3 regions of the Delftia sp. GW456-R20 genome follow, and region 3 is predicted to be linked to each of the others. Evidence: predicted binding sites of a transcription regulator. Region 3 holds the regulator's gene; each other region holds the start of a gene.

The links. The regulator LexA, encoded in region 3, represses DNA repair genes until DNA is damaged. The targets are predictions, from matches to a motif close to ACTGTATNNNNATACAGT.
Region 1: a site for LexA is predicted at 3,231-3,248, ahead of recA (recombinase RecA). Genes of this name have one in related genera too.
Region 2: a site for LexA is predicted at 3,529-3,546, ahead of A4F85_RS05565 (putative DNA modification/repair radical SAM protein). Genes of this name have one in related genera too.

Annotation. Positions count from the first base shown of each region.
Region 1 covers NZ_LWCN01000004.1:3,219,207-3,225,306, forward strand. The annotation lists gene A4F85_RS19720 (LysR substrate-binding domain-containing protein) at 1-303, shown strand, start outside; gene A4F85_RS19725 (sensor histidine kinase) at 260-1,762, opposite strand; gene A4F85_RS19730 (response regulator) at 1,857-2,531, opposite strand; gene A4F85_RS19735 (MarR family winged helix-turn-helix transcriptional regulator) at 2,631-3,131, opposite strand; gene recA (recombinase RecA) at 3,279-4,382, shown strand; gene recX (recombination regulator RecX) at 4,585-5,061, shown strand; gene yddG (aromatic amino acid DMT transporter YddG) at 5,058-5,978, opposite strand; gene A4F85_RS19755 (hypothetical protein) at 6,001-6,100, opposite strand, start outside.
Region 2 covers NZ_LWCN01000003.1:964,485-970,584, reverse strand. The annotation lists gene purL (phosphoribosylformylglycinamidine synthase) at 1-1,288, shown strand, start outside; gene A4F85_RS05570 (TIGR03915 family putative DNA repair protein) at 1,353-2,192, opposite strand; gene A4F85_RS05565 (putative DNA modification/repair radical SAM protein) at 2,208-3,527, opposite strand; gene A4F85_RS05560 (SWIM zinc finger family protein) at 4,006-5,451, shown strand; gene A4F85_RS05555 (DUF5691 domain-containing protein) at 5,448-6,100, shown strand, end outside.
Region 3 covers NZ_LWCN01000004.1:556,905-563,004, forward strand. The annotation lists gene adk (adenylate kinase) at 1-212, shown strand, start outside; gene A4F85_RS08055 (asparaginase) at 305-1,294, opposite strand; gene lexA (transcriptional repressor LexA) at 1,393-2,067, shown strand; gene A4F85_RS08065 (hypothetical protein) at 2,229-2,651, shown strand; gene A4F85_RS08070 (sigma-70 family RNA polymerase sigma factor) at 2,900-3,376, shown strand; gene A4F85_RS08075 (FecR domain-containing protein) at 3,381-4,352, shown strand; gene A4F85_RS08080 (AAA family ATPase) at 4,400-4,957, opposite strand; gene crcB (fluoride efflux transporter CrcB) at 5,136-5,522, opposite strand; fluoride riboswitch at 5,604-5,667, opposite strand; gene A4F85_RS29485 (DUF4124 domain-containing protein) at 5,871-6,100, shown strand, end outside.

The sequences.
Region 1 (6,100 bases), 2.7 Mb from region 3:
GGCATGGGCATCGCCCTGGTGCCGCGCTGCCTGGTGCAGGACGAGATCGCGGCCGGCCTGGTGAACGAGCCCCTGCCCCAGCACGGCTACCAGAGCGCCCTGGGCTACTGGCTGTGCTATCCGGCCGACCGCGCCAACCACGGCACCCTGGGCATCTTCCGCAACTGGCTGGTGGACCATGCCGCGCAGACGCCGGGACGGATCGCGGTGGCACCTGTGGCTCCCGGGGAATCTGCGGCAGCCGGGGATGCCCCGCCACCTATACCGCAGGCTTGGGCGACGGCGGCGAGCGCAGCGCCTTGAAGCGCACGCTGAAACGCGCACCCGGCGGCTGCTGGCCAGGATGCGCATCTTCCAGCACCACCTGGGCGCCATGCTGGCGCGCGATCTCCAGCACGATGGGCAGGCCCAGGCCCGAGCCATCGGCCTCCGAGCCCAGGACCCGGTAGAACGGCTGGAACACCAGCTCGCGCTCGGCCTCGGGCACGCCGGGCCCCGAATCCTCCACCTGCAGCAACAGGACCTGACCGAAGGGATCGGCCAGCACGCGCACCGTGACCATGCCGGGCCGGCTGCTGCTGGAAGGGGTGTAGTTGATGGCGTTGTCCACGAGATTGCGCACCAGCTCCGTCAGCAGCGTGGCGTTGCCTTGCAGCCAGACGCCCGTGGCCGATGACTCGGCGCCGTCGTATCCCAGGTCCACATGCTTGTCCATGGCGCGCGGCAGGCAGTCGCGCACCACGTCGGTGACGATGCGCACCAGGTTGCAGGGCTGCATGGCCAGGCCGCGGCCCACGCCGGCGCTCTCGGCGCGCGCCAGCGCCAGCAACTGGTTCACCGTGTGCGTGGCGCGGATGCTGGAGCGTGCAATCTGTGCCAGGGACTGCCGCAACTCCTCCGTGCTCACGCCCTCGCGCTGGGCCAGTTCGGCCTGCATGCGCAGCCCGGCCAGCGGTGTCTTGAGCTGGTGGGCCGCGTCGGCCAGGAAGCGCTTTTGCGTGGCCAGCGAATCACCGAGCCGACCCAGCAGGTCGTTGACCGAGTCCACCAGCGGCACGACTTCCAGCGGCACGTCCTTGTGGTTGATGGGCGAGAGGTCCTCGGGCCGGCGCGCGCGGATGCGCTCCTCCAGCCGGTGCAGCGGCTTGATGCCGCGCGCCAGCGCCAGCCACACCAGCAAGGCGGCCAGCGGCAGGATGACGAACTGGGGCAGCATCACGCCCTTGATGATTTCCGTGGCCAGCACGCTGCGCTTTTCGCGCGTCTCGGCCACCTGGACCAGGGCCTGGGGCTCGTCGGGCAGGGGCATGCGTACCCAGACATGGGCCACGCGCAGGTCAATGCCGCGAAACTCCGCATCGCGCAGTTGCACGGCCCCGCCGGTCGGTGCAGCGCCGGGCGATAGATCGCCGGATGGCGGATCGTGGGACTCGGGCGGCAGCGGCAGATCGCGCTCGCCGGCCAGGTACTCGCCCTTCACGCCCAACACCTGGAAATACACGGTGTCCGACTCGTCGGCGCGCAGGATCTCGCTGGCCGATTGCGGCAGGTTGAACAGCACCTTGCCCTGCTGCACCATCACCAGCTGCGCCAGCGCCTGGGCGTTGTACTCCAGCGCGCGATCGAACGGCTTGTTGGCCAGGCCCTGGGCCACCAGCCAGGTCAGCGCCAGGCTCACGGGCCACAGCAGCAGCAGCGGCGTGAGCATCCAGTCAAGGATCTCGCCGAACAGTGAGCGCTGTTCACGCTGGAAGATTTTCATCGGCGGGCAGCCCTCACGACGGGTTCACGGCCCCGTGGCATCCGCCACTATGCGCAGGCAAGCCAACCCGGGCCTGACAGCCGGGGCAGCTGCCTCAGGAAGCGATCTTCTCAAGGCAGTAGCCCAGGCCGCGCACGGTGGCGATGCGGATGGGGCCGCGCTCTATCTTCTTGCGCAGGCGGTGGATATAGACCTCGATGGCGTTGTTGCTGACCTCGTCGCCCCATTCGCACAGACGCTCGACCAACTGGTCCTTGCTGACCAGCCGCCCGGCCCGCTGCAGCAGCACTTCCAGCAGGCCCAGCTCGCGCGCCGACAGCTCGACCATCTTGCCGTCGATGGTGGCCACGCGGCCGGCCTGGTCGTAGACAAGGGGGCCATGCTTGATGGTGCTGCTGGCGCCACCCATGCCGCGCCGCGTGAGAGCGCGCACACGCGCCTCCAGCTCGGACAGCGCAAACGGCTTGGCCATGTAGTCGTCGGCGCCGTAGTCCAGCCCCTGCACGCGCTCTTCCACGCTGTCGGCCGCCGTGAGGATGAGCACCGGCAGCGCATCGCCCCGGCCGCGCAGCTTCTTGAGCACTTCCAGCCCGTGCATCTTGGGCAGGCCCAGGTCCAGGATGAGCAGGTCGAACTCGCTGCTGGTCATCAGCGCGGTATCGGCCTCGCTGCCGTTGGCCACATGGCTGACCACGGCGCCCGAGCCGCGCAGGCTGCGCAGCAGACCATCGGCTAGGACCTGGTCGTCTTCGGCAATCAGAATGCGCATGGGGTTGTCTCCTGAAATACAGACGCGCTCTGAATGTTGGAAATGCGCGCCTTTGATTCCTAGGATTCTAGGATGCGCCCCGCCCCACGGGCAGGGACCTTACCCGAGTGAGCCGCCGCCCGCATAGGCCTCCAGCCCCAGCGCCACCACGGTGGCGATGTCGTCGCCGACTTCCTCGCGGAACTCGGCCTCGGCCTGGGACACGGCGTCATGGAAGGCCTGCAGCCATGCCAGGCCCGCAGGCGTGAAGCGGATGCGGCGTGCGCGCGCATCGCGCTCGTCGCTTTCGCGCGTGACCAGGCCCCAGGCCTCGCACTGGGCCACCAGGTCGCCCATGGACTGCTTGGTCATGCCAGCGCGCTCGGCCAGGTCGGTGAGCCTGTCGCCAGCCAGCGACAGATGCCGCGTGATGTGGATGTGGGCCGCACCCACCTTGTCGCGCGCCGCAAGATTGGACAGCGCCAGCGGCACCTCCACATCGCGCGCCATGAGCTGCAGCACACGCGCGTCGAACCGCCGCATGGCATGGCCGAGCAGGCGGCCCAAGTGGGTCTGGCGCCAGGCGTCGGCGGGCGGCGTGACGGGGGAAAACTCACTCATGGATGCATTGTGGAGGCAAATCCAACAAGTCAGGAAAACTGACTAAAAACACCAACAAAACAAACCAACAAGCCCATAAACTACTGTTCAAGCATCCAGCCTGAATGCAAATACAGAGCTGAAACCCCAGCCAACCCAGGAGTCCGCATGAACACCGCCGTCACCACCGCCAACAGTGAAAAAGCCAAGGCCCTGCAGGCCGCACTCGCCCAGATCGAAAAGCAGTTCGGCAAGGGCACGATCATGCGCCTGGGTGAAGGCGAAGCCATCCAGGACATCCAGGTCGTCTCCACCGGCTCGCTGGGCCTGGACATCGCCCTGGGCGTTGGCGGCCTGCCCCGTGGCCGCGTGATCGAGATCTACGGCCCTGAATCCTCGGGCAAGACCACGCTGACGCTGCAGGTCATCGCCGAAATGCAAAAGCAGGGCGGCACCTGCGCCTTCATCGACGCCGAGCACGCACTGGACACCAGCTACGCCCAGAAGCTGGGCGTGAACCTCAACGAAGTGCTGATCAGCCAGCCCGATACCGGCGAGCAGGCCCTGGAAATCGTGGACAGCCTGGTGCGTTCGGGCGCCGTGGACATGATCGTCGTGGACTCGGTGGCCGCCCTCACACCCCGGGCCGAAATCGAAGGCGAGATGGGTGACCAGCTGCCCGGCCTGCAGGCCCGCCTGATGAGCCAGGCGCTGCGCAAGCTGACAGCCACCATCAAGAAGACCAACTGCATGGTCATCTTCATCAACCAGATCCGCATGAAGATCGGCGTGATGTTCGGCAGCCCCGAAACCACCACGGGCGGCAATGCGCTGAAGTTCTACGCCTCGGTCCGCCTGGACATCCGCCGCACCGGCACCATCAAGAAGGGCGACGAGGCCATCGGCAACGAGACCAAGGTCAAGGTCGTCAAGAACAAGGTCTCGCCTCCGTTCAAGACCGCCGAGTTCGACATCCTCTTCGGCGAGGGCATCTCGCGCGAAGGTGAAATCCTGGACATGGGCGTCAACGCCAAGATCCTCGACAAGTCGGGCGCCTGGTATGCCTACAACGGCGAGAAGATCGGCCAGGGCCGCGACAACGCCCGCGAATTCCTGCGCGAGAACAGCGGCCTGGCCGTGGAGATCGAGAACAAGGTGCGCGACAGCCTGGGCATCGCCCTGCTGCCCACGGCCGGTGGCGATGCTCCCGAAGCCAAGGCCGCCAAGGCGGGCAAGGCCAAGGCCGACAAGGACGGCGTGATCGAAGCCTGAGCGGCCTGACCCCTCACTGCAGGCGCCGCCGCGCCTGCACACACTGTGTTTGCCATCTTGGCGCAGGCTCACGTCTGCGCCTTTTTTATCGCCGGGACGCCCCAAGGCAAAAAAGCGGCCCCCTTGGGGGGCAGCGGACCTTGCGCAGCAAGGGGAGCGTGGGGGCCTTTTTTATTCGGGACGATTCAGGAGACATTGCCGCATGGGATTCGCCAAGTTGTCGCTCAAGGGTCGGGCGCTCAAGCTGCTGGGCCAGCGCGAACATTCACGGCTGGAGCTGGAACGCAAGCTCGCCCCCCATGTGGAGGAAGGCGAAGACCTGGGCGCCATGCTCGACGCGCTGGAGCAGCGCGGCTTCATCAGTGCCCAGCGCGTGGCCGAGTCCGTGCTGCACCGCAAGGCCGCGCGCTTTGGCACGGCACGCGTGGTGCAGGAGTTGCGCAACAAGGGGCTGGACGACGGACTGGTGCGCGCCGCCGCAGAGCAACTGCGCGCCACCGAACTGCAGCGCGCCCTTGCCGTATGGCGCCAGCGCTTCGGCGCACCACCGGCCACACCGCAGGAACGACTCAAGCAGATGCGCTTTCTGGCCGCCCGCGGTTTTGGTGGAGAAATTGCGAGCAAGGTGCTGCGGGGCCGCAGCGAAGACTGGGATGCAGGAGCAGAGGACGAAGGCTAGTCTGCGCGCCGGGTCGCACCCCAGCACACCAGCGACCCCACGGTCACCAGCACCACGCCCTGCCAGAAGCCCCAGCCCGGCTGCACCTGCAGCCAGGCACTGGCCAGCAAGGCAGAGAACACGGGCGTGAAGTACGAGGCGGCAGCCATCACGGCCAGATGCCCGTGCTGTATGCCGTGCTCCCAGCAGCTGTAGCCCAGGGCGGTGAGCCCGCCCACGGCCAGCAATTGAAGCACCACGGTGCCCGACCATTGCATGCCGCCTTCACCGCCCAGCCACAGCCATTTGATCCACAACGCCAGCGCGGTCCATATCAGGAAAAGGCCCACGGCATTGTGGCCACCGCCCCAGCGCCGCGCAGCCAGCGAATAGCAGGGCCACAGCAGGGCGGCGCCAAAAGCGAGTCCATACGCCAGCGGGTTGGACAGCATGTGGTCCGCCATGCCCCGCAGTTGCAGCGAGTCGCCGCCCAGTACGCGCGTCAGCCCCCACAGGCACAGCAGCACGCCGGGCCACAGCCACCAGCGCGCATGCTGCTGGCGCAGCAGCACGGCCAAAACGATGGTCAGGCTGGGCCACAGGTAATTGATCAGCCCCAGCTCCAGTGCCTGGGCGCGGTCCTGCGCCAGGCCAATCGCCAGCGACAGGCAGATCTCGTAGACCGCAAACAGCAGGCCGCAGCCCCAGAAATAGGCCGGATGCATGGCCCGCCACTGCGAGGGCCTGGGCAAGCCGCGCACGGCGGCCACGCACAGTGCGCTGACCGTGTAGAGCATGGCGGCACCGCCCACGGCGCCCAGCGGCTCGGCCACCGAGCGCATCAGGCCCACGGTGCAGCTCCAGCACACCACGGCCAGCAGTCCGATGGCGGTGGCCCGGCCAGCGGCCACGGGCGAGTTGTTCTGCACGGAAGACACGTCGATGGCTGCGCGCGGCAGATCAGTGCGGCTGCAGCAGCTGGCGCAGCGAGTGGTACAGCGCATCCGAGCCATGCGCGGTGTTGTCCGCATCGAACGAGAACTCGTTGCTGGACTGCGTG
Region 2 (6,100 bases), on a different contig from region 3:
TGCCGGCCATGTGGGCGTGGCCATCAACGTGGACATGCTGGTCACCGAAGGCGACGGCATCAGCGACAGCCGCATGGACTCGGGCGAAGGCAAGAACTGGGCCTCCCAGATCAGCGGCCGCCGCGACGACATGACGCTGCGCGCACTGTTCAACGAAGAGCTGGGCGCCGTGCTGCAGATCCGCACTGCCGACCGCGCCGCCGTGCTGCAGACCCTGCGCGAGCATGGCCTGTCCACCTGCAGCCACATCATCGGCAAGACGCGCCCCGTCTCGTCCAAGGTCGATGCGGGCAAGGGCGAACTGCAGGTCTGGCGCGATGCCAAGTCCGTCTTCGGCGCCTCGCTCAGCGACCTGCACCAGGTCTGGGATGCCGTCAGCTGGAAGATTGCCCAGCAGCGCGACAACCCGGCCTGCGCCGACAGCGAGCACGCCGCAGCCGGCGAGCCTGCGGACCCGGGCATGCACCTGCACCTGACGTTCGACCCGGCCGAGAACCCCGCCGCACCCTTCCTGAACCTGGGCGCGCGCCCCCGCGTGGCCGTGCTGCGCGAGCAGGGCGTGAACTCCCATGTGGAAATGGCCTACGCCTTCACCGAAGCCGGCTTCGACGCGGTGGACGTGCACATGACCGACCTGCAAAGCGGCCGCGCGCAGCTGCAGGACTTCGCCGGCGTGGTGGCCTGCGGCGGCTTCAGCTACGGCGACACGCTGGGCGCCGGCATCGGCTGGGCGCGCTCCATCACCTTCAACGACAGCCTGTCCGCGCAGTTCCAGCAGTTCTTTGGCCGCAGCGACACCTTCGGCCTGGGCGTGTGCAACGGCTGCCAGATGTTTGCCGAGCTGGCCGACATCATTCCCGGTGCGCAGGACTGGCCGCGTTTCACGCAGAACCAGAGCAACCGCTTCGAGGCGCGCCTGTCCATGGTGGAAGTGCTGGAGTCGCGCAGCCTGTTCCTGCAGGGCATGGCCGGCAGCCGCCTGCCCATCGCCGTGGCCCACGGCGAAGGCTTTGCCAACTTCCGCTTCCGCGGCAATGCGGACAAGGCCATCGCCTCCATGCGCTATGTGGACAACCACGGCAAGGCCACCGAGCAGTACCCGTTCAATCCCAATGGATCGGCCGGCGGCCTGACGGCAGTGACCACGGCCGATGGCCGCTTCACGGCCATGATGCCCCACCCCGAGCGCGTGTTCCGCAACGTGCAGATGAGCTGGACCAACGGCGACAAGTCGGAATTCAGCCCCTGGATGCGCGTGTGGCGCAACGCCCGCAAGTGGCTGGGTTGATGCACTGAGCGACGCTGCAAAGCAGACAAAGGCCCTTCGGGGCCTTTGTCTTTTGCGTCTGTCCTTACTGCTCCAGCATCTGCCCTGTGCGCGCGCGGGCCTGCTGGACCAGGGTGGAGATCAGCACCGTCTCGGGCAGGTTGTGCCAGTAGCGGCGCGGCATCTCGCGCAGCATGGCCTGCTCCTTCAGGCGCGCCGGGTTGAAGGTGCTGGCGTAATAGGTCAGCCACAGGGCCTCGCCCGCGTCGGCTGGCGGGGCATCGCTGCGGCGCGCGCCGGGCGCCAGGCGCAGCGCATGGCCGTCCCAGTGCGCGCTGCATTGCGGTGTGAGGATGGCCCAGTGCATGTTGGCAAAGCGCTTGCAGAAGAAGGGCGCTGCCGCGCGCACGATGTGGTGCTCGGGCTCGAACCAGGCAATGTGCAGATCGGGCTGGTCCGGTCGCTGCGTGGTCCGAAAGCGCACAAAGGCGTGCATCTTGTGGATCTCGCGCGAGACGGGGCGGGCCAGGGCCTCGATGGCGCGCCAGTCCGCATCCAGCGCATCCAGCCGCAGTTCGGGCCGGGCCTGCATGCGCGCCAGCCATCGGTGGCATAGCTCGAAGCGGCCCGCCGCGCGGTGCATGCAGGCATGGCGCAGCGCGGACATCTGGGTGTCCGACAGGGACAGCCCTGCCTCGCCGGGGCCGGCCAGCCCGGCGAGTGCCGAGGCGGGCATGGCCTGCTCCGGCGCGCTGGAAAACAGATCCACCCCCGCGCCAAGTTGCTGCGCACCCCGCGTGTCGGGCCACCGCCAGCGCACCACAGCGGGGTCGGCGCCATGGGCCAGCAGCGCCCTGCAGGCTGCGCGAAAGCCGGGCCAGTCGTCGGGACTGTCGAGTTCGATGGTGAGAGCCTGTGCTTGCATGGCGTGCTCCAGGCGCTAGAACAGGCTGGCCTGCAGCGCGCTTTGCACGCGCATGCCGCTGTGCCGCGCCTGGGCCTGGCTGGCCTGCGACTGCGCGATCAGCCGGGTGCGCAGCGCGGCCGAGTCGGTCTCGCCCAGCAGGGGCCGGTGGCCGTCGATCAGCACGAAGGGCAGGGCCTTTTGCACGGGGGCGCGCAGCCGCAGCAGATCGTCCAGCCGCAGCCTGCGCACGCGGCGCGCCGCCAGCAGGCGGTCCACCGTCTGCGTGCCCAGGCCCGGCACGCGCAGCAGCAGGCTGCGCGGCGCACGGTTGAGGTCCACGGGGAACTGCTGTCGGTTGGCCAGTGCCCAGGCCAGCTTGGGGTCGATCTCCAGGTCCAGCATGCCGTGGCGGCTGGCCGCCGCGATCTCGCCCGCCCCGTAGCCGTAGAAGCGCATCAGCCAGTCGGCCTGGTAGAGCCGGTGCTCGCGCATGAGGGGCGGCGCCTGCGGCGGCAGATCGCGCGAGGCATCGGGAATGGGGCTGAAGGCCGAGTAGTACACGCGGCGCAGGCCGTAGCCTGCATACAGCGTGTGGCTGGATTCGAGGATGTCGGCATCGGTTGCGCGGTCGGCGCCCACGATCATCTGCGTGCTCTGCCCGCCCGGCGCAAAGCGCGGCACGGCGGCGCGCTGCGCGGGCGCGCCGGGCAGGGACTGCGCCAGGCGCTGCTCGCGCGTGGCCGCGCGCCAGGCCTGCACATGCCGGTCCACGCCCTGCATGGCCTGGCGTATGCGCTGCCCATCCTTTTCAGGCGCGAACTGCGCCAGGCCGCTGGCCGTGGGCAGTTCCACATTGATGCTCAGGCGGTCGGCATGGCGGCCTGCCTGGGCCAGCAATTCGGGGGCGGCATCCGGGATGGTCTTGAGGTGGATGTAGCCGCGAAAGTCATGCTCCTCGCGCAGGCGGCGCGCCACTTCCACCAGTTGCTCCATGGTGTAGTCGCTGGAACGGATGATGCCGCTGGACAGGAACAGCCCCTCGATGCAGTTGCGCCGGTAGAAGTCCAGCGTCAGCTGCACCACCTCGGCCACCGTGAAGCGGGCGCGCTGCACGTTGGAGCTCTTGCGGTTGATGCAGTAGCGGCAGTCGAAGATGCAGACATTGGTCAGCAGGATCTTGAGCAGCGAGATGCAGCGCCCGTCGGGCGCATAGCTGTGGCAGATGCCCATGCCGGTGACCGAGCCCATGCCCTTGCCGTCCAGCGAGTCGCGTCCCTGCGACCCGCTGGAGGCGCAGCTGGCGTCGTACTTGGCGGCGTCGGCGAGGATGAAAAGTTTGCGTTGCAGCTCCATGGCTGTATAAATATACAGTATATTTGCCTGGCACGTCCGGTTTCCTGAGAGCCCATCCCCCAGCCAGGGTCTGGTCCGGCCTTGCCTGGCTGCGGGTGGAACGCACTGTCGCGCTATCGCAATGGGCAGCGGATTGCAATGGTTGCCAGTGCAATGGAATGAAACCGTTTTCAGTGCGGAATGAGTGCTTGCTTTCAATGGGTGGCGATGTGCATCGCAGGAAATGGTGAATGCGTGTTTCCTGCGTCTTTTGCAATGCCTGAAGGTTGGCATGGCTTGGTGTCATCAATGCACGCGCTGATATAGCGCAGCTGGCTGCACGCCATGGGGGGTTCCCATTCATGGGAGAGAGGTTGGGTGTTGTTGTGAATTGTTTCAAATTGCCGATAACTATTGCTGATAGGCTTTCGGGTTTGCCGGGCGGTGCCGTTTCATTCAATGCGCCCGGCGATGACAAACACTTGGAGAGGGAGCTTCGGTGTCGCGTGTATTAGGAACAGAGAGCGAAGTGCTGGCGCTGTCGCCGGACGCCTCATCCAGCAAGGCCGCCAAGGGCCTGCAATCGCCCGCCAAATGGCCCGCCATGGGCGCCAATGATGTGGCGGTCTGGGGTGAATGCCAGGGCAGCGGCAGCAAGCCCTACCAGACCCAGGTGGACCTGTCGGGGCCTTCCTTCAAATGCTCTTGCCCCAGCCGCAAATTCCCCTGCAAGCACGGGCTGGCGCTGATGCTGATGCGTGCCGGCGGGCAAGTCCCCGAAGGCGTTGATCCGCCCGCCTGGGTGCAGACCTGGCTGGACAGCCGCCAGGAAAAGGCCGAGAAGAAAGAGGCCAAGGCTGCCGCCGCAGCGGCCGAGCCGCCACCCGATCCCGAGGTCGCGGCCAAACAGCAGGCCAGGCGCGAGGACAAGCGCTGGGACAAGGTCGAAGCCGGCCTGCAGGAACTGTCGCTGTGGATGCAGGACATGGTGCGTGCGGGCCTGGCCAACCAGGCTGGAGACTCCCAGATGCGCCAGCGCTGGAACACCATGGCCGCGCGCATGGTCGATGCGCAGGCCACCGGCATGGCGGCGCGCATCAAGGACTGCCGGGATCTGGTGGACAGCCACCGAGACTGGCCGCGCGACATGCTGGTGCAGCTGGGTCACTGGCAGTTGATCATCGACGCCGTGCGCCGCCGCGAATCGCTCAGCCCCGAGGTCAAGGCCGACGTGATGGCCGCGTTGGGCTGGCCCATGGACAAGGCCGAGGTGCAGGCCAGGGGCCAGCTGGTCGAGGACGAATGGCTGGTGGCCGGCCTGCGCATGATCGAGCGCGAAGGCCGGCTCATGGAGCGGCGCGTCTGGCTGCAGGGCCAGCGCACGGGGCGCATGGCCCTGGTGCTGGACTATGCGCAGGGCGGGCGCGGCTTTGAATCGGCCTGGGTGCCTGGCCATCGCTACGGCTGCGCGCTGAATTTCTATCCGGGCCACGCGCCGCTGCGCGCCATTGCGGCCAATGGCAACGGGCCTGCGCTGCCTGCCGATGGCGCCAGTCCGCTGGCCACATCGGCCGGGGGCGACGTCCTGCAACTGCTGGGCCAGCGCATTGCTGCCAACCCGCTGCAGGCCACGCAGCCGCTGTGCCAGGACCGGCTGCGGCTGGTGCCCGCCCAGGGCCAGTGGTTTGCGGCCTGGCCCCAGGCGCTGGATGCATCGCCGGTCGCCCCTGGCACGGCGGCGCCAGTGCAGCCCGTTCCCGTGGCGATTGACGATGCCGAGGCCTGGCGCCTGCTGGCGCTCAGCGGCGGTGCGCCCATGCAGCTGTTTGGCGAATGGGAGCCCGGCCCGGCCGTGGGCCGCTGGCGGCTGCTGAGTGCCTGGCAGGCCCGCGAGGGCGAAACCGCCCAGCAATGTATCTGGCAGAACCAGGGTGATCCGGTATGAGCAACGCACAACTTTGGGCTGCGCTGCAGCAATCGGCCATGGTCGGCTCGGACCGGCTGGCCGTGCCGCCTGCGCTGGCTTCAGGCGTGGACCCGTCCGCAAGCGGGTCGCAGCAGGCCGTGCAGGCCGCGCTGCAGCCCCGCGCTGACGTGGCCGGTGACTCGCCTGCCCAGCAACTGCTGCGGGCCAGCGCCGTGGCGGCCGTGTTCGAGCGGGCCGGCTGGCAGCCTGGCGCGCAGGTGCGCCTGACGGCACCGCTGGCCGTGCCGGCCGCAGCGCCTGCGGAGTCGCGCACCGCGCCTGCCGATGCGCGCCTGCACACCCTGATGGGCGACGTGCTCAAGGACGGCCCGTTCGAGCTGCAGGCCTCCATGCTGCGCACCCTGGACCAGGCCGGCCAGCGCCTGCCCCATGACCTGCTGGTGCCTGCGCTGGAGCAGGGCCGCCAGTCCGTGGAGCTGCGCCAGTGGCTGGCCCCCGTGCTGGGCGAGCGCGGGCGCTGGCTGGGCGCGCTCAACCCGCAATGGGGCTATGCCAGCGGCGTGGAGGAAACCGCCGACCCCGAACTGGTCTGGCAGGAGGGCTCGGTGGAGCAGCGCGTGGCCCTGCTGCGCAGCGAGCGCGCAACCGATGCCGCCAAGGCCCGCAC
Region 3 (6,100 bases):
CCGGCGAGCCGCTGGTGCAGCGCGAAGACGACAAGGAAGAAACCGTCAAGAAGCGCCTGGACGTCTACAGCAGCCAGACCCGCCCCCTGGTGGACTACTACCGCGCATGGGCCGAAAAGGAAGCCGCAGCGGCGCCCAAGTACCGCGCCATCAGCGGCCTGGGCTCGGTCGAGGACATCACCCAACGCGCACTGGCTGCACTGGCTGAGTGATGCAGGCCATGTGCCGCAACGAAAAAAGCACCCGCCGGGTGCTTTTTTGTTGACCGCCAGCAACTGAAGAAATGCCGGCGTCGCCGCCCGGCTCAATCGCGCGGCTGTGCTGCCAGCGCCAGCATCATCGCAATCCGGGCCTTTGCCACAGGCAGCTGCGCCAGATCAGCCTCTGCCGGGTTGGTCCCAAGGCCCGAGGCCACGGGCAGGCCTTCAGCGCAGCGCGTGCCCCGCCAGATCCAGACACCCCTGTCGCGGGCACGCTGCAAGGCCGCTTCCATACCTTCGTGAACCGTCGCATTGCCCGTGCCAGCCACGACGATGCCACGCACGCCTGCCGCCACCAGCGCATCCACGCCGCTGGCACGTGCCAAGGCGCCGCTGAACACCACCTCGACCCAGGGCAGCTCATCCAGCGCCAGCAGATCAGATGACATGGTCACAGGCACCATTGCCCGTATGGACGGTGCGGAGGGGGAGGACGGCGCATCGGGCACCAGCCAGCGCACACGCCCTTCCTCCACCAACGCCTGCGGCCCGCCTTCCACGGAGCGCATTGCCTGCAGCCGATAGGGATGGACCTTCTGCACCTGGGCTGCCGTATGCACCTCGCCACCTGTCACCACCCATACGCCGCTGCGCCCGCCGCTGGCAGCCACGGTCGCGGCATCGCGCAGATTCTGCGGTCCGTCTGCCAACAGGGCCGTGGCCGGGCGCATGGCGCAGGTCAGCACAATGGGCTTGGTGGCCGGCAGCAGGCTGTGCAGCAGCCAGGCCGTCTCTTCCAGCGTGTCCGTTCCATGCGTGATCACCACGGCGCGTGTGTCCGCATCCTCCAGTGCCTGCGTGCAGGCGCGCAGCAACGCGCGCCACACGGGCCAGTCCATATCCTTGCTGTCCACCTGCGCGATCTGCTGCGTCTGCACGGGTCCCAGCGCCTGCTGCTCCAGGTCCGGCACGGCCTCCAGCAGCGACTGCACCGTGATCTGCCCGGCCTTGTACCCCACGCCCTGCGACTGCGAATCCGCCCGGCCGGCGATGGTCCCGCCCGTGCCCAGAATCACCAACTTTGACTGCCCCACTTGCACCTCTTGGAAAACTGGTTAAAAATACAGATACTGTATAAATCATCAGATGGCCTCCCAGCCTGCCATCTGCCCTCAAGGACCGGACGCACGCCATGCTCGACCATCCCAAGCTCACCGCCCGCCAGCAACAGATCCTGGACCTGATCCAGGCCGCCATCTCCCGCACGGGCGCACCTCCCACCCGCGCGGAAATCGCCAACACGCTGGGCTTCAAGTCCGCCAACGCTGCGGAAGAACACCTGCAGGCCCTGGCCCGCAAAGGCGTGATCGAACTGGTCAGCGGCACCTCGCGCGGCATTCGCCTGCGTACCGACACCGTGCGCAACATCAATGCTGCGCGCGGCACCAGCTTCGGACTGCCGCTGTCGGCCCTGGCACCGCTGATGCTGCCCCTGGTGGGCCGCGTTGCGGCGGGCTCGCCCATTCTCGCGCAGGAACACATCGACCAAACCTATTCCGTCGAGCCCAGCCTGTTCCAGACGCGCCCCGACTATCTGCTGCGCGTGCGTGGCATGTCCATGCGCGACGCGGGCATCATGGACGGCGATCTGCTGGCCGTGCAGTCCGCACACGAAGCCCGCAACGGCCAGATCGTCGTGGCGCGCCTGGGTGACGAAGTCACCGTCAAGCGCCTGCGCCGCACCACGCAGGGCGTGGAACTTCTGCCGGAGAACCCCGATTACCCGGTGATCCGCGTCGCCCCCGAAGAGGCCTTTGCCATTGAAGGCCTGGCCGTGGGGCTGATCCGCAACAGCATGTCCATGTAAGCCGGACTGGCGGCCCTTCTCCGGCCGCCTCACCCCATTCACGCACCGCCCAGGTGGTAGGCGCGAAGCCTTGGAGCTTCGCCCTGGGCGGAGCTTTGCCCGCAAACCGCAATCCTGCCTGTGTCCATGCCTCTTTGAAACACGCCAACAGGAGTCGTCACATGGGATTCGCTCTGCCAACACTGTCTTCTTTTTCCTTCCTGCGCCTGGCACATGGCATCCGCCTGACTGCGACCGCCATGGAGTCGGCCATGCCTCTTGCACAAGCCCCTGCGTGCCAGCCATTACCTGCTGCAGCACCCGAGCCCGCCAACGTGATCTCTTTCAGCAAGGCACGCCGGCGCAGCCAGCAGCGCCGCGGCAAGGCCGCACGCGCTGCAGACCATGGAGATGCTCAGCTGATCCTGCCCTTGCTGCCGGCGCAGCCTGCCCTGCAATCCGCGCCGGAGCAGCCTTCAGGTCTGCGCATCATCCAGCGGTCGCCGCAGGAGCAGCCGGAATGCCTGTTCATCTCCGGGCGAATGGCCGATGTCTGCGCTGCGCTGGAGCGCATGGAGGCACACGGCGGATCAGCGTCCAACTGAGGCCCGATGCAAGGTGTGCGACACACCTTGCACGACACAAACCTGGGTGGCGCGGACCGCGTGCCGCACGGGTAATCGGCCTGCGCAAAGCAGACACAAGCTTGCGCCTCCCCTGTAGCGCACATGCAACAAGTGGACGCCCTCTTTGCGGAAGGGGCGCCGGCCTGAAAGATAATTGATAAGCATTCTTATTATCTTTTGCAGCAGCGATTGCCACTGCGCCCGCCTCCTCCGCCCCAGCCTTCTCCGTGCACAGCCTCTACCAGAACCACCATCCCTGGCTGGAAAGCCTGCTGCGCAAACGCCTGGGCAACCGTGACGATGCCGCCGACCTGGCCCAGGACACCTTTGTGCGCCTGCTGCGCTCGCCCCTGCCGCAGCAGGACATCCGCGAACCCAGGCGCTACCTGGCCACCATCGCCCGGGGCCTGGTCGCCGACCTGTTTCGCCGCCGCACGCTGGAGCAGTCCTATCTGGACTATCTGGCCCAGTTGCCGCAATCGCTGGCGCCTTCGCCCGAAGAGCAGGCCATCGTCCAGCAAACCCTGCTGGATGTGGACCGCATGCTCCAGGGTCTTCCCCCCAAGGTTCGCGAAGCCTTCGTGCTGGCCCAGTTCGAGGAACTGAGCTACCCAGAGATCGCCCAGCGCCTGGGTGTATCGCTGCGCACCGTCAGCAACTACCTGACCCGGGCGATGGAGCATTGCTGCCTGGTCCTGGCATAGCCACATGGGCGAGAGACATCTGGAAGGCAACGACCGCCGCGCCTTGCATGAGGCCGCCGCCTGGCACGTGAAACTGCGCGGCGCCTCCGCCACAGCGGGCCTGCAACAGGACTGGCAAAAATGGCATGAGGCCGATCCCGCCCACCAGCGCGCCTGGCTGCGCGTGCAATCCGTCACCGCGCAGCTGTCGCATCTGCCCGCCCCCCTGGCGCGCCAGGCGCTGGGGCGCCGCGCCTCGCCCACCCGCCGCTCCGTGGTGCGCGGTATGGCTTTAGGCCTGGGCAGCGGCGCCACGGCCTGGATGGCCTGGAAAGGCGCACCACTGGAAAGCTGGCAGGCCGGGCAGCGCACAGCCACGGGCGAGCGCCGGGATCTGACGCTGCCCGACGGCTCCCTGGTGGCCCTGGATACGGCAACCGCCTTGGACACCGTTTTTGACGACCGCCAGCGCCTGCTGCGCCTGCACCGGGGCCGCATCCTCGTCGCCACCGAGCCCGACGCGCTGGGCCGCCCCTTCAGCGTGCAGACCCCACAAGGCCACGTACTGGCCCTGGGCACGCGCTTCACGGTCCATCTTGCGGACGATGGCCTGTGCCATGTCACCGTGCAGGAAAAGGCCGTGCGCCTGCAGCCTCTGGACAGCGAGGCGCCCTCCGCGCAATTGCAGGCCGGACAGCAGGCAGCCTTCTCGTCCAGCGCCACCCAGCCGCCCACGTCCGCAGACCCCTTTGCAGCCAGCTGGCATGAAGGCGGCCTGGTCGCGCTGGACATGCCGTTGGGCCAGCTGATTGACGCCCTTGCCCGCTACCGGCCCGGCTACCTGGGCTGCTCGGCCGAGGTCGCCGGGATGCTTGTCTCGGGCGCCTTTCCCGTGGATGACACGGATCGCGCCCTGGCCGCGCTCGTCAGCCGCTTTCCTCTGCAACTGCGAACCCGCACCCGCTATTGGGTGGAGGTGCAAGCGCGATCAAGCTGAGATGATGGGATGAGGCAGTGGCGAAGTCTCTCGTCCAGGCCGGCACTTCAGACCGGCGCATACGGGTGATGCACCACGTCGAAGCCCTCCTCGTCGGAGGGCGCGACAAAGTAGCTCGTGATCAGATCGAATTGCTCATCGCTGGCCTGAAATGGATGCTCGCCTGCCGCATTGCGCACACGCAAGCGCTGCTTGCAGACCTCGTCAGGCACATCCAGAAAATGCAGGCGGTGCGAGGCGCCCACTTTCTCGAACACGCTGCGCGCCCAGCCCCGCCCCTCCAGGGTATTGGCCGGAAAATCCAGCACCACCGACACGCCAGCGTCCAGCAGCGCCTGTACATGCGCCCCCATCAACCCCTTGAGCCGCGTGCTGCAACGCACGTAATCGGCCACCGACTGCATCTCACCGGGGTACAGGCCGGCCAGCCAGGAATCCTCGCTGACCAACACCGTTCCGGGCCCGGCCGCCAATTGCCGCGCCAGCGTTGACTTGCCCGAGCCGATCTTGCCGCAGACCATGTGCAGCGTGGCAAGCCGCGCGTTGGCGGCAGGGGCATCGGCATATTCTGCGCAACGGGGCTGGGACTGTTCGGAAACCTGCATATCCATCTCCTGAAAGGCTTGAGAAAACCCCGGAGACGGAATGAAAAAACCCGCCTCCTCTGGGCGGGTTGCATGGCGCTGGAGGCCGCTGGCTAACCCACCATCCAATGGATGGTGCGAATAATCTGCGTTGCGTTCAGGCGGGCCATGGCGCACAGCATAGCGCAATCACGGCGTCTCAATGGGCCACCATGCGCACCAGCCCCAACCCCGCAAACAGCGCAGCCACGCCCAACACCAGCGAGCCCAGCGCATACAGCACGGAGGCCAGCCAGTCGCCACGCTCGTACAGCATGCCGACCTCCAGCGCGTACGTCGAAAACGTGGTGAAGCCACCCAGAATGCCCGTGGTGATGAACAGCCGCGCACTCTGCGGCAGCGATGTCTTGAGCGCAAACCACTCCACCACCACCCCCATCACGAAGGCACCCAGCACATTGATCGCCAACGTACCCAGTGGATACGCACTGCCCACCAGCCGCAGCGCGAGCAAGTTCGTGCCATGCCGGAGCGCAGACCCCAGTCCTCCTCCAACGAACACCAGAATGAAACCGTAGAACCCCATGACCGTCCTTTCATCGAATAACCGGGACGGGCGTGCCGGGCAGGATCAAGACATGGCCCCGCCACCGGCAGGGCCCATCCCACCAAGGCAGGAGCCATCAGCCCGTCGCAGGGCGGTTTCGGGAAGCTCCATTCCCATCGTGCAGCGAGTGCTGGCTGCGGGGGCGAGTTTACTCTGGACCTGGCAGGCTCAGGAGACCGCTGAAGCAGCCCGCCGCGCTGCCCTGCGGGACGCCGAGTGAAGCGGGCCATTCAAACCAAGACGAAAGTTGCCGGGCATGCGGGTCAAAGGACTATGCTTCGTCTGTAATTCGATTCCGATCAGGCCCATCAATTCATCGATATGCATATGCGACTCTTGACCACAGCAATCTTTACCGCACTTTTCGCATTGCCTGCCGCAGCCCAGGTCTTTCAATGCAAGGATTCTTCTGGAAAGTCAACTTTCTCAGACAGTCCTTGCAGCAGCAATGACACTGGAGCTCTGATACAGCGCAAAAAATCGGACGATGAGATCTCCCGTGAACGGGCTGATGCAGCACAGGCGAATGAACAAAAGTATCAGCGCCAGATGAACGA